Regions from separate parts of the Leeia speluncae genome, predicted to be linked through region 1. Evidence: predicted binding sites of a transcription regulator. Region 1 holds the regulator's gene; each other region holds the start of a gene.
What was found. Region 1 encodes FNR, which switches genes on or off when oxygen is low (the NO sensors DNR and NnrR bind a similar motif). Its sites were predicted from a motif close to TTGATNNNNATCAA; they were not measured.
Positions count from the first base shown of each region.

Region 1 (3,139 bases):
GAAAAATATGGTGGAACTACACGGCGGTGAAATTGCGCTTCAAAACCGCCATGATCAGAGCGGCTGTGAAGCAAGAATTATACTGCCATTGTCGGTACAATAAGGTTGCCGCTGTTTAATACGGCTGATTGAGTAGCGCGCAGCTTTCCATAATTTTATTACACCAATAGGGTGTAGATAGTTGCTCAATCCACCACTGAAGTGCTTTGCCTTCTTCTTTGCTTTTCCACGCTAAATTAAAATGGGCATTCGCTCGTTTTTCATTAATTTCTTTGCGAATGAGCCGCCCGCTTTGTAAGTAGGGTTCTGCTAGTGTTCTTGGCAAGTAGCCACAGGCGATGCCTGCTAATTGAGCCGTTAGCTTGGTGCGCATATCAGGTACGAGCAAGGTTTCTTGGCCAGGGAGAATGCCTGAAGAGCGCGGGGCTAATTGCCTTGAACTATCTGCCACGGCAACGGAGCGGTGCCACATAATGTCACTCGCTAATAATGGTTCTGGTACTTTGGCAAGCGCATGTGTGGGGGCTACGCAAAAAATAAAATCAATTTGCCCAATTTGGTGACATGCAAGATCATTTTCTGATGGGGATTCTCCGGGGGCGCCGATGACAAGCTGTGCACGGCCTTCGACGAGCGCATCCCAAGAACCACCAAATACTTCGTGCGTTAGCCGAATCTTTGTGCCATTTACTTGCTGATAAAATTGCTCGAGCAAGGGGAAAATAACAGGCGTTGGAACTACTGTGTCTAGGGCAATAGTGAGCTCTGTTTCCCAACCAGATGCAGCTCGTTTGATGCGGGACTCTAAAGCCGTTGCGGCTTTTAGAAGGTGTCTACCTTCAATCAGTAATTCGATACCTGCTTGCGTTAACTTGGCTCGGTGTCCACTGCGATCAAAAATCTGAACGCCTAAGTCTTGTTCGAGTTTTTGTACAATATAGGTAATGGCAGAGGGTACTCGGTGAAGTGCTTCTGCTGCTGCAGAAAAACTACCTTCCCTGTCAATTGCATCTAGTACCTGCAATGCTTCCAAACTCAATCTAAGCATGGAGTCGATCCTAATTATTTGGCTTGAAGAGAAGAATACTAGATAGACGGGTAACCGAGAAGAATTTATTAGTTACCAAATTAAACGAGAGATGCTGAGGAGAGATCACTTCGTTAGTGGCATACCACTAACGAAGTGATTGAATGAACGGTTTTACTTCTCTGGGCATCCAGCAAGTAGGGCTTTCAAGGCTTCTAGATCAAGGATTTCCACTTCTTTATTAGAGACACGGATAAAACCTTGGTCTTGGAACTTGGAGAAGCTACGGCTAATGGTTTCTAATTTTAAACCAAGGTAGCTGCCAATTTCTTCACGGGTCATTCTCAAAATAAAGTTTTTAGAAGAGTAACCACGTAAGGCAAAGCGTTGAGATAGATTGATTAAGAACGCAGCAAGACGTTCTTCTGCTTTCATATTGCCAAGCAGCATCATCACACCGTGATCACGGACGATCTCACGCGATAGGACTTTGTAGAAGTTGTGCTGCAAAGATGGAATAGAACGGCTTAATTGCTCTAGTTCCGCAAATGGAATTTCGCAAACTTCACTGTCTTCTAGCGCGATGGCGCTACAAGTATGTGTATCGTTACTAATGGCATCCATGCCGAGTAGTTCGCCAGCCATTTGGAAGCCGGTTACTTGTTCTCTGCCATCTTCAGAAACCACGCTCATCTTAAAGAATCCAAGACGAACTGCATATAAAGAAGCCATTGGATCACCAGCACTGTACAGATGCTCACCTTTTTTGATGCGCATGCGTTGGCTGATGAGCGAGTCTAGCTGGGTCATTTCTTCGCCAGATAAACCTAGGGGAAGGCAAAGTTCTTTCAGGCTACAACTAGAGCAAGCAACCCGTAGGTGCTTTAAAGAAACTTCTTGAATAGAGATTGTGCTTGAAGTAGTCATTGCGTTGGCTGCCAAATAAACTGTGAATGCATTTTACCCTAATTTATGAATTACGATGAGGGTTTAACAAAGAAAATAGTGGTTTTGCGTGATTTCTGTTGTTTCGCCGTTAACGGTAATTAAAAATGAAAGGTAATTGTGTATTGTTTTTTCTGATTAATCACATTTGTTTTCGTAATAAAGTTTTATTGGAAAATAAGTGTGTTAATCCATGTTAAGAATCATTGGGTGTCGACAATCTATTGATATAGAACAAATTTTACCGCATGAAGAGCGTTCTCTAGCAAAGAGGCATATCGCGAACTTGATGAAAATCAAGACGAGGCGTTTTGTAAAACGGCATAGTTGAGCCATAACATGATTACATTAGACACATGCCATGACCCCTTTAAAACTCGATCAGTACGATTGCAGTAACGTAGAATTCCCATCGGTAGTGGTACCGAGAGCTTGGAATCATCCGCTATCGCTGATGCTAGAAGATATTGCGGTCTTTCCTACCACTAAACAATATCGTCAGCCAAGATTAAACGATGCTGCTTTGCATCGCGCTTGGCAGAAACCTGTCGTTGGCCGGATGTCGTTACCAGTTAGCTTGACAGAAATCTGGCCTGACAAAGTGAGTGATGAAACTCAGCTTTCAAAAGCGATTGCAAGTGAATGGGAAATTCGCTTGTGCAATTATGAAGGTAAGAGAATTAATTCTGCAACATTACAATTACCATTAAATGGACTTTCTGTAGATGAAATTATCCAAAATTGGTGGGGTAAGGTTGGAAAAGGTGCAATTGAAACAGGTGGAACGGTTAATTTTAAATTGCGTTTGCAAGGTGAAAATAACGTATTGCCGGCATTTATTCCTGAATATTCAAATGTTTATTTGCAGGCAATTAATCCTTTAGATATTTATTTTCATGCCAGTCAGTTATCTGCACTTTGGCGATTGAAAAGTCAGGCCGTTAGCCACTTAGCGGTAGATGTACTGATTGGTGCGGGTGATGCTGTTGGTATACCGGCCGCTGAGTATGTCAAAAGTTTAATGGATTTGGCGCCAGATAGAATTTGTTTACGCCTACCTCAAACAACGACCTTGGCTTCTAGTAAATTGGGTCAGCAAAAAGATACGCTATATCATGTGATTCAGCTCTTAGAAGACAAAGGCTATGGTCACTTAGCTGGCGGTTG
Region 1 is NZ_JAJBZT010000016.1:16,985-20,123, reverse strand. Features, by position in the region: gene LIN78_RS17510 (sensor histidine kinase) at 1-103, shown strand, start outside; gene LIN78_RS17505 (LysR family transcriptional regulator) at 116-1,048, opposite strand; gene fnr (fumarate/nitrate reduction transcriptional regulator Fnr) at 1,202-1,954, opposite strand; gene LIN78_RS17495 (hypothetical protein) at 2,334-3,139, shown strand, end outside.

Region 2 (3,139 bases), on a different contig from region 1:
CAGTGTGATTCCGTTGAGCGCGGATAAAACATTGGTTCGCACTAAATGGTTGGTTAACAAAGATGCGGTAGAAGGTGTGGATTACACAGTAGAAAACTTAACGGCTGTGTGGAACGCAACTAACTCACAAGACCGTTTCTTGGTGGAAGAATCACACAAAGGATCGAAAAGCCCAGAGTATCAACCTGGTCCTTACTCTCCTTACACAGAGACACTAGTAGAGAAATTCTCTAACTGGTATATCAATCGTATGAAAACACTGATCGGTGACTAAAAATGACAACTACACTGACTTTGCCTGATTTTAGCCAAGCCGCCCCCAGTGCTTGGCAACCTGGAGTAGACGATACAGTTAAATGTGTCGGCATCCGCCAGGAAACCCATGATGTGAAAACCTTTGTGTTCCGTAGCATCGAGCCAAGGCGTTTCGCGTATCATCCTGGGCAGTTCTTAACGCTGGAACTGAATATTAATGGCGAAACAGTGAACCGTTGTTACACCCTCTCTAGTACGCCAACTCGTCCAGATACCGTTTCGATTACCGTCAAACGTGTGCCTGGCGGGGTGGTGTCCAACTGGTTGCATGACAACCTTAAAGTTGGTGATGACGTGAGTGTACTAGGCCCATCTGGCGAGTTTAGCTCGTTCTCTTTGGCCCCAAATGCACCGAAGTATCTGTATCTATCTGCGGGTAGTGGGGTTACTCCACTAATGTCCATGAGCCGTGCGCATGTTGACATGAGTAGTAACCGTGACATCGTTTTTCTTCATAGCGCAAGATCACCAAGTGACGTGATCTTTGCACGTGAATTACAAGCAATGTCTAGGCATCAGCCAGGCTTTCGCCATGCGGTCATTTGCGAACGCCCTGGTGTAGATGAAGACTATGCAGGTTACTTAGGTTATCTAAGTGCGCCTATGCTAGAACTCATTGCGCCTGATTATAAAGAGCGTGAAGTGTTCTGTTGTGGTCCTGCACCTTATATGACCGCGGTAAAAAATGTATTGCAAAGCCTTGGCTTTGACATGACGCATTATCATGAGGAAAGCTTCTCTTTCGAAACGCTAAATGCGGCTTCAGAAGAGACTGCTGATGTTCCTGCAGGGGATGCGGATAGTTCAAGTGATGGCTTTAAGCTTTCATTTACTAAATCTGATCTAGTGGTTAGTTGCCAACCGCCAAAAACACTATTGGCGGCAGCGAAAGAAGCGGGCATGCGTTTCCCATCTTCTTGCTCACAAGGTCTTTGTGGCACATGTAAGACTAAATTAGTGTCAGGTGAAGTGGATATGAAGCATGGCGGTGGTATTCGCCAGCGTGAAATTGATCAGGGATGGATTCTGCCATGTTGCAGCATCCCAAAAACTGATGTGGTGCTGGATCGCTAACAATCGGCCCATATCGGTGTAAGTACCGTTTTGTTGGGGGGAATGGCAGCTACTGGTGGAAGGGATTCAGTAGCTGCTTTTTTTTGATCTCGATAAATGCTGTATTGCAGCAAGTCAGATCAAGCCAAGCAGATAAAAATGTGCGGCGAGTATTCTGTGCATTATCGTGCATATGAGTATTTATGCGGTTTTCAAGGTGGTTAGAGTCTAAATGACTGGCAGTTGTAAACAAATACCCACAATGTCGCCTTGGTTAAATTTGTTGTCGTTCTGCAGTTGCTTTAAGGGCTCTGACGCTTATATCGTGTCACTTGACGAATATCAAAACAGATCTCCGTCAGTTGTTTGAAGCGCGAGGTTTGTCAAGGGTTTTGGTTTTTTTTCTGTAATTTGTGGTGGGCTCACAGGCAGAGTTTGTCTGGCCGGGTAAATCACCCGGGCTTGTCAGATTCCGAGGAGGGGAGATGCAGCAGAGTAAGATTAGGGTAGAGAATCTCTACAAGGTTTTCGGACCGCAACCAATGGACGCGGTTAACCTGCTTAAGCAAGGTAAACGAAAAGAAGAGATTTTTGAAAAAACAGGCCAAGTCGTAGGCGTCAATAACGTTTCTTTCGACGTGGATGAAGGTGAAATCTTCGTATTGATGGGTTTGTCTGGTTCAGGCAAATCAACATTAATTCGTTTGATTAACCGCTTGGTTGAACCAACAGATGGCAAAATCATCATCGATGGTGAGGATGTTGCTAAGCTGCCCCCACAAAAACTAATCGACTTGCGTCGTAAAGACATGAGTATGGTGTTCCAGAGCTTTGCTTTGATGCCACACCGTACCGTCGTTGCGAATGCTGCGTTTGGTTTAGAAGTCGCTGGTGTGCCTAAAGCACAACGCGAAATGCAAGCCATGACCGTTCTAGAGCAAGTAGGTCTTGCTGCTTTTGCTCAGAAATATCCACACCAATTATCTGGTGGTATGCAGCAGCGTGTGGGCTTAGCTCGTGCGCTAGCGGTAAACCCATCTCTAATGCTGATGGATGAAGCGTTCTCTGCGCTAGATCCGCTAAAACGCTCTGAGATGCAAGATGTTCTGTTGAAATTACAACGCGAACATCGCCGTACTATTTTCTTCGTTTCTCACGATTTGGAAGAAGCGCTAAGAATTGGTACTCGCATTGCCATTATGGAAGGTGGCCGCTTAGTTCAAGTAGGTACACCGCAAGAAATCGTAGAAAATCCGGCTGAAGATTACGTACGTGAATTCTTCAAGAGCGTGGATACGTCTCGTTACTTGATGGCAAAAGACATGCTAGATACGCATGCTATTCCAGTCTTGAAACAAGGCGAAACCATTAGCGAAAACGCACTAAACGATTACGCATGGTGTGTTTGCTTGTCGAAAGACAATCACTTCCTAGGCTTGTTGCCAACAGAACGTGCGAAAGCTTCGGTAGGCCAATCTGTTTCAATTGATAATCTAATTACAGTTGATCCAATCAGCCATCGTTCTGTACTACAAAATGTATTGCCAAGATTACTTGGTCAGCGCACACCGCTGCCAGTAATGGATGATAACGGTCACTACGTCGGCGTATTGTCTTCTTACAGTGTTCTGACCAGAATTTCCCAGCGAGGTCTACATGTCTGATTTTCTACATAATTTCCTGGCAAATCCGCACAGCTATCTACCGCTAGGTGATTGGGTTAACGAGCTTGTTAAGTACTTGCTAGACAATTACTCTGGTGGTTTCGATA
Region 2 is NZ_JAJBZT010000013.1:13,403-16,541, forward strand. Features, by position in the region: gene LIN78_RS16640 (aromatic ring-hydroxylating oxygenase subunit alpha) at 1-274, shown strand, start outside; gene LIN78_RS16645 (FAD-binding oxidoreductase) at 277-1,389, shown strand; gene LIN78_RS16650 (quaternary amine ABC transporter ATP-binding protein) at 1,854-3,032, shown strand; gene LIN78_RS16655 (ABC transporter permease) at 3,025-3,139, shown strand, end outside.
Region 2: a site for FNR is predicted at 1,701-1,714, ahead of LIN78_RS16650 (quaternary amine ABC transporter ATP-binding protein). Genes of this name have one in related genera too.

Region 3 (3,139 bases), on a different contig from region 1:
TTTCAACCGAGGTTTCACTTACAACCCCATCAAACGGTGCGGATAACTGCGAAAAACTAGACTGCGTCACCGATTGGCTCACCCCGCCAGAAAGGGATTGCACGGTTGCCAAAGCGGCATCGTAGTTCGATTGCGCAGTATCTAAAGACGCCTTGCTAACAAACTGCTGAGCCACTAATTGCTTGGTGCGCTGCAAATTGGCTTCCGCATTTTTTAGCTGCGCCTTCGCCGCACTGAGTTGCCCTGCAGAAATAGAAATGCCATTTTGTAAGACGCGGTTATCCAATCGCACGAGCAACTGCCCTGCTTTGACCTTGTCGCCCGCATTGACCAACACATCGGTCACCCTCGCCTGAATATCCGAAGACAATTGCACCGTATTCACAGCTTGTACGCTTGCAGTCAAACGGATTCCTTGATGTACTTGCTTCATTTGCACGGTGTAGCTAGCTTGAGTTCCCCCAGCCATCGCTGCAGTAGCAAGCAGCACATTGGCAAAAAGCGCGGTCAGGAGACTTTTTTTCATGGCATTTACTTTTAATTTACTATATAACCATATAGTAATATGCTTTTATAAAAAATCAAGTACATTTTGATGTAGTAGATGCGCTAAAATGAAAAGTACAACAGAAGGAATTTGTTATGGAAATGCTCAATGATGCGGCGTTAATCAAAGTGGCTAGTTATTTCAAAGCACTTTCAGAGCCAACTCGCTTAAAACTATTAAATGCAATGCGTGACGGCTGCAAAACGGTTAGCGAACTCAAAGAACTCACCGGTTGTAGCCAAGCGAACACGTCTAAGCACCTTGCTATGCTGCTAGAAGCCGGCTTAGTTTCCCGCTTACAAAAAGGCAATCAAGCGATTTACTCAATTGCGGATGAATGCACTTACGAACTTTGCGATATTGTCTGCGGCAACGTGGCCAAGATTTTGCAGCGAGATGCAGTCATCAGCGCTGCATTACAAGGCATTAACCCGAATAGTTAAAGGGAAACTTGTGACTAGAATCATGATTTGCATCAAAGCTTTGATATAAAGCGATTGTGATTCAAATGAGAGCTTGATAGCATCTGATAATCAATATCGTTTAGATTTCGGATTGAAGATCATGACCGCCGTTCCGCTACATACCTTACCCAAAGGTGCACATGCCAAGATTATCAGTATTGATATTCAAGAGGCGTTCGGCGCTCACGATGAAAAAGTTACCTTGCGGTTGAAAGAACTAGGGTTTCTTCCCGGTGCAACCTTAAAAATCATCGGCTACGGTCTATTTGGAAAAGACCCTATCGCCGTCCAAATTAACGGGACGAAGTTTGGTTTACGTCGTCGCGAAGCAGAGAAAATCCTCGCCGTTCCTCATAAGGCCTAAAGAAGCATGAATGCAGCTCCATTCCGGTTTGCCCTTGTGGGTAATCCAAACTGTGGCAAGACCGCCTTATTTAATCGCTTAACAGGTTCTAGAGCCAAAGTAGCAAACTACGCTGGCGTTACTGTCGAAAAAAGGATTGGCCAGTTTCTCGCAGGCGAGCAAACAGCTGAAATCATCGATCTTCCGGGTACATATAGCCTTTATGTCGCCTCCCCTGATGAGCAAGTAGCAAGACGCGTAATCTTAGGCGAGATGGCGGATGAAGCCAGCCCGGATGCATTGATTGCGGTTGTCGATGCTACCAACCTAAAACTAGGCCTACGCTTAGTGTTAGAGCTAAAAACCCTTGAGATTCCAATGGTGCTCGCGTTAAACCTAGCCGATGCAGCCGAACATCGAGGCATCCGGATTAACGTTGCAGAATTAAGCCAACGCTTAGGTTTACCGGTAGTAGAAACCGTCGCGGTAAGAAAGTCAGGCGTTAATGCGCTATCGCAAGCGATGCAAAAGATGGTTGTACCCAATGCCACCAAAAGAGAAGGCATTCATCTGCCTGATCGGGTTGAGGATATCGAAAGCCTGTATGCGCGGATTGATCAGATTCTTGAAGGCTGTGTTACCGCACCAGCCAACCCACCCCGCTGGCAAGAGGTGTTAGATAGCCTCATCATGCACCCAGTGGCAGGCTTGGTGATTTTGCTGACGATTTTATTTCTCATGTTCCAAGCTGTTTTTGCTTGGGCAAGCCCCTTAGTCGATGCAATTGACGGCGCCGTTCAATGGATTGGCGCTCAAGCAGGCGCACTTTTACCCGCCGGTATTTTGCAAGACTTTGTCGTGAACGGTTTAATTGCCGGCACGGGTAGCGTACTGGTATTCCTTCCCCAGATTATTATCTTGTTTGCCTTTATTTTGGCACTAGAAGACTCCGGCTACTTACCACGCGCGGCCTTCTTGCTTGATCGACTCATGCGAGGGGTTGGATTATCTGGCCGCTCTTTCATTCCTCTGTTATCTAGCTTTGCCTGTGCGGTGCCAGGCATCATGGCGACCCGATCAATCGCAGACCCGAAAGAACGACTCATCACCATTATGGTCGCTCCGTTAATGACCTGTTCGGCAAGGCTACCTGTTTACGCCTTAGTCATCGGGGCATTTGTGCCAAAGGCAACCGTATGGGGAGGATTTAATCTCCAAGGGCTAACCCTATTTGTGCTTTACATTGCGGGGATTCTTAGCGCGGCAGTCATTGCTTGGATACTACGCCGCAATCAAAAAGCGGATGATGATTTTCCGCTACTACTAGAGTTACCAAGCTATCGCTGGCCGCATCTTTATCACTTCCTGATGGGTCTAAAAGAAAGAGCATGGATCTTTATTCGCCGTGTGGGCACGATTATTCTAGCGCTATCCATTTTGCTATGGTTCTTAGCAACTTACCCCCATGCACCAGTGAATGCCACCGCCCCTGCAATTGAATACAGTTTTGCGGGGATGTTAGGTAAGTTTATGCAGCCAATATTTGAGCCACTAGGCTTTAGTTGGCAAATGTGTATTGCGCTAATCCCCGCGATGGCAGCACGAGAAGTGGCGGTGAGCGCCTTAGCAACGGTCTACGCAGTTGGTGGAGGCGATGCGGCGCTTGGTGCTAGTCTTGCGCATGCATGGGCATGGCCAGTGGCGTTAGCTTACTTGGCTTGGTTTGTTTATGCACCGCAATGCTTATCGACCATTGCTGTTGTTAGACGCGAAACCAACTCAGCA
Region 3 is NZ_JAJBZT010000005.1:22,119-25,257, forward strand. Features, by position in the region: gene LIN78_RS09810 (efflux RND transporter periplasmic adaptor subunit) at 1-526, opposite strand, end outside; gene LIN78_RS09815 (ArsR/SmtB family transcription factor) at 643-990, shown strand; gene LIN78_RS09820 (FeoA family protein) at 1,112-1,375, shown strand; gene feoB (ferrous iron transporter B) at 1,382-3,139, shown strand, end outside.
Region 3: a site for FNR is predicted at 1,013-1,026, ahead of LIN78_RS09820 (FeoA family protein). Genes of this name have one in related genera too.

Region 4 (3,139 bases), on a different contig from region 1:
AATACTAGGTCGCGTTAGCTAGCTGAAGAGCTTGGGTAAACCTTGCCGGGATTCATGATGCCTTGTGGGTCTAGTGCCTGTTTAATTTGTTGCATGAGGGCAATTTTAACCGGATCTGCATATCGCGGTAGTTCGTTGTTTTTTAATTGTCCGATGCCATGCTCTGCACTAATAGAGCCATTTACTTGCTTTACTTGTTCGTACACCAGATGATTAATATGCTTTTCCAGTGGCACGAGGTCCAATTGGCTTTCGGGTGCCTTTCCTACATTAAAATGTAAATTGCCATCTCCCAGATGCCCAAAAATCTGTAATCGATAATCTGCCTGATCTTCTTGTAGGATGCGACTGGTGACTTGAATAAAGTGTTCCATCTGTGAGGTAGGTACAGAAATATCGTGTTTAATCGATAGCCCATCTTTTTTCTGCGCTTCTGAAATAGATTCTCTTAATGTCCACAATGCTTGGGTTTGTTGCAAACTTTGGGCGATGACGGCATCAATCACGCTAGTTTGGTTCATTAGGAAACTTTCCACCATCTCGGTAAGCGGGGAGTGCTCCCACGTGTCTGATACCTCCATTAAAACATACCACTCATTTGTTTCGCTTAGCGGTAATTTTGCGCCGGGAATGTGCTGTGTGACTAAGCCCATGCAAATATGAGAGATCAACTCATACGCGGTGAGTCGATCTCCAAATTGCAATTGCGCTGCATTTAATAGCTGCACGGCGTCGGATGGCGATGCGAGTGAGATAAGTGCTGTGGTTTGATGTTTGATGGCAGGGAATAACTTAAGCGTTGCGGCTGTGATAATACCTAGCGTGCCTTCTGCACCAATAAACAACTGTTTGATATCTAGGCCGGTATTGTCTTTGCGTAACCCGCTCAGTGAGTTTAAAACGTTACCATCTGGCAAAACCACCTCTAAGCCCAAGGTAAGGTCGCGCATATTGCCATAGCGTAAAACTTGAACACCACCCGCATTGGTCGATAAATTGCCGCCAATTTGGCAGCTGCCTTCTGCCGCTAATGATAGGGGAAAGAGACGATCATGCTGGCTGGCGATGGTCTGGATTTGGCCAAGTGTACAACCAGCGCCAACGGTAATGGTTTGGTTTTCTGTATCAATACAGTGAATGTGGTTTAACCGGCTTAAAGATAGAATGATGGCTGGCGTGTGTTGGGTGGGGGCTGCACCACCGCAATGACCGGTGTTTCCACCTTGCGGGATTACATAAATATGATTGGCGTGGCAATACTGCACCACTTTAGAGACTTCATCTGTGGTTGCCGGGCGAATCACTGCCATAACAGAACCGTGGTAACGACCACGCCAATCTTGGCAATATGGGGCAACTTCTGCTGCTTGGGTGAGTACATTCGCAGCGCCGACAATAGTGGTGAAGGCTACAATTGCTTGCAATTTTTATATCCCAACTGACGTTCTTTTGACCATTAGTATACTGTGTTATCAACTAAGTCCGTTACAATCATCTGATAAGTAATTGATTTATATGTTTATGTTGTAAATCTTTGTCATTAAATCTTGGTTGCCTGTGCTTTCTTTGCTTTCGTGAAGAATGTCTATTCTGCTTTTTTGATACAACTCAATACAGTTAAATTGTTTTGCTGGCATTCTAATTAAAGATGATTAGTTAGAAATACTCTTTTTGAAAGGCTCTTATGTCTCAGATCAGTTCTCCTTTCCCTTTGTTGCGCCTACGTGGCAAGTCGGTTTTGCCGGTAGTCCAAGGGGGTATGGGCGTAGGGGTGTCTGCGCATAGCCTTGCTGGCAGCGTTGCGAGAGAAGGGGCTGTTGGTACATTGGCAAGTGTGGATTTAAAACACCACCATCCTGATTTGTTAGAGATGTGTCACCGTGTACGGGACCAAGAAATACTTAATCAAGCGAATTTAACGGCGTTAGATCGTGAGATTAAAGCGGCAAAAGCATTATCTGGCGGTAATGGTTTAATTGCGGTGAACGTGATGAAGGCGGTTGCAGACCATGCGCGCTATGTTCGTCAAGCCTGCGAAAGCGGTGCAGATGCAATCGTAATGGGTGCTGGTTTGCCGTTTGATTTGCCTGAAATGGCTGCAGATCACCCGAATGTGGCGTTGATTCCGATTTTGTCAGAAGTACGTGGCATTGCGCTGGTGCTGAAAAAATGGATGAAAAAAGGCCGTAAGCCAGATGCGATTGTGATCGAGCATCCAAAGTTTGCGGGTGGCCACTTAGGTGCTGCCAAAATTGATGATTTGGGTGATCGTAAATTTGATTTTGATGTTGTGCTAGAAGGTACGCTGGAATTATTCCGCGAAATGGGCATTGAAAATGAGATCCCACTGATTGTTGCTGGTGGGATTAATAGTTACGACAAAGTGCAAGATGTGTTCCGTTGGGGGGCCTCTGGTGTGCAATTAGGCACTGCGTTTGCCGTTTCTCAAGAAGGCGATGCGCATCCAAACTTTAAGTCTGTGCTAGCGGGTGCTGGCAAGGATGATATTGTTGAATTTATGAGTGTGGCTGGTTTGCCTGCTCGCGGTGTATTAACACCATGGTTAAAAAACTATCTGAAGCGTGAAAGCTTCCTGCAGTCAAAGGCAAAATGTGATGCCTCTCGTTGTACCACTGGACTAAATTGTTTGTCTGCGTGTGGATTACGCGATGGGATTGCCAAAATCGGTCAGTTTTGTATCGATTCACAACTGGCTGCAGCATTAAAAGGGGAGATCAGCAAGGGGCTGTTCTTCAGAGGATCCGAATCGTTGCCATTTGGTAACGCAGTTCGTCCTGTGAGAGAGCTAATTAATTACCTGCTGAATGGTGTAATGCCTCAGTTGGAACAGGATGAAGGAGTTCAAATTGCTGTTGCATGAAGAAATACCCTCTTTGGAGACTCCTCTAGAAATGCTAGAGGCTTGTCACGGTCGCATCCGTAAGTTTTGCCAGAACTTGATTCGCTTGGTGAGTCATTTAGAGTTGGAAGGCAATTGCCCGGACGCGATGCAATCTGCAGCTAATATTCTGCGTTATTTTGATCAGGCTGCACCTGCTCATCACCATGATGAGGAAGAAGATTTATTTCCAGCCCTGAAAGAAGCGATTAAGGGGGATAGCGAAGAAGTCGCTGTTTT
Region 4 is NZ_JAJBZT010000003.1:99,179-102,317, reverse strand. Features, by position in the region: gene LIN78_RS06440 (FAD-dependent oxidoreductase) at 1-22, shown strand, start outside; gene LIN78_RS06435 (FAD-binding oxidoreductase) at 15-1,424, opposite strand; gene LIN78_RS06430 (NAD(P)H-dependent flavin oxidoreductase) at 1,685-2,881, shown strand; gene LIN78_RS06425 (hemerythrin domain-containing protein) at 2,913-3,139, shown strand, end outside.
Region 4: a site for FNR is predicted at 1,599-1,612, ahead of LIN78_RS06430 (NAD(P)H-dependent flavin oxidoreductase). Genes of this name have one in related genera too.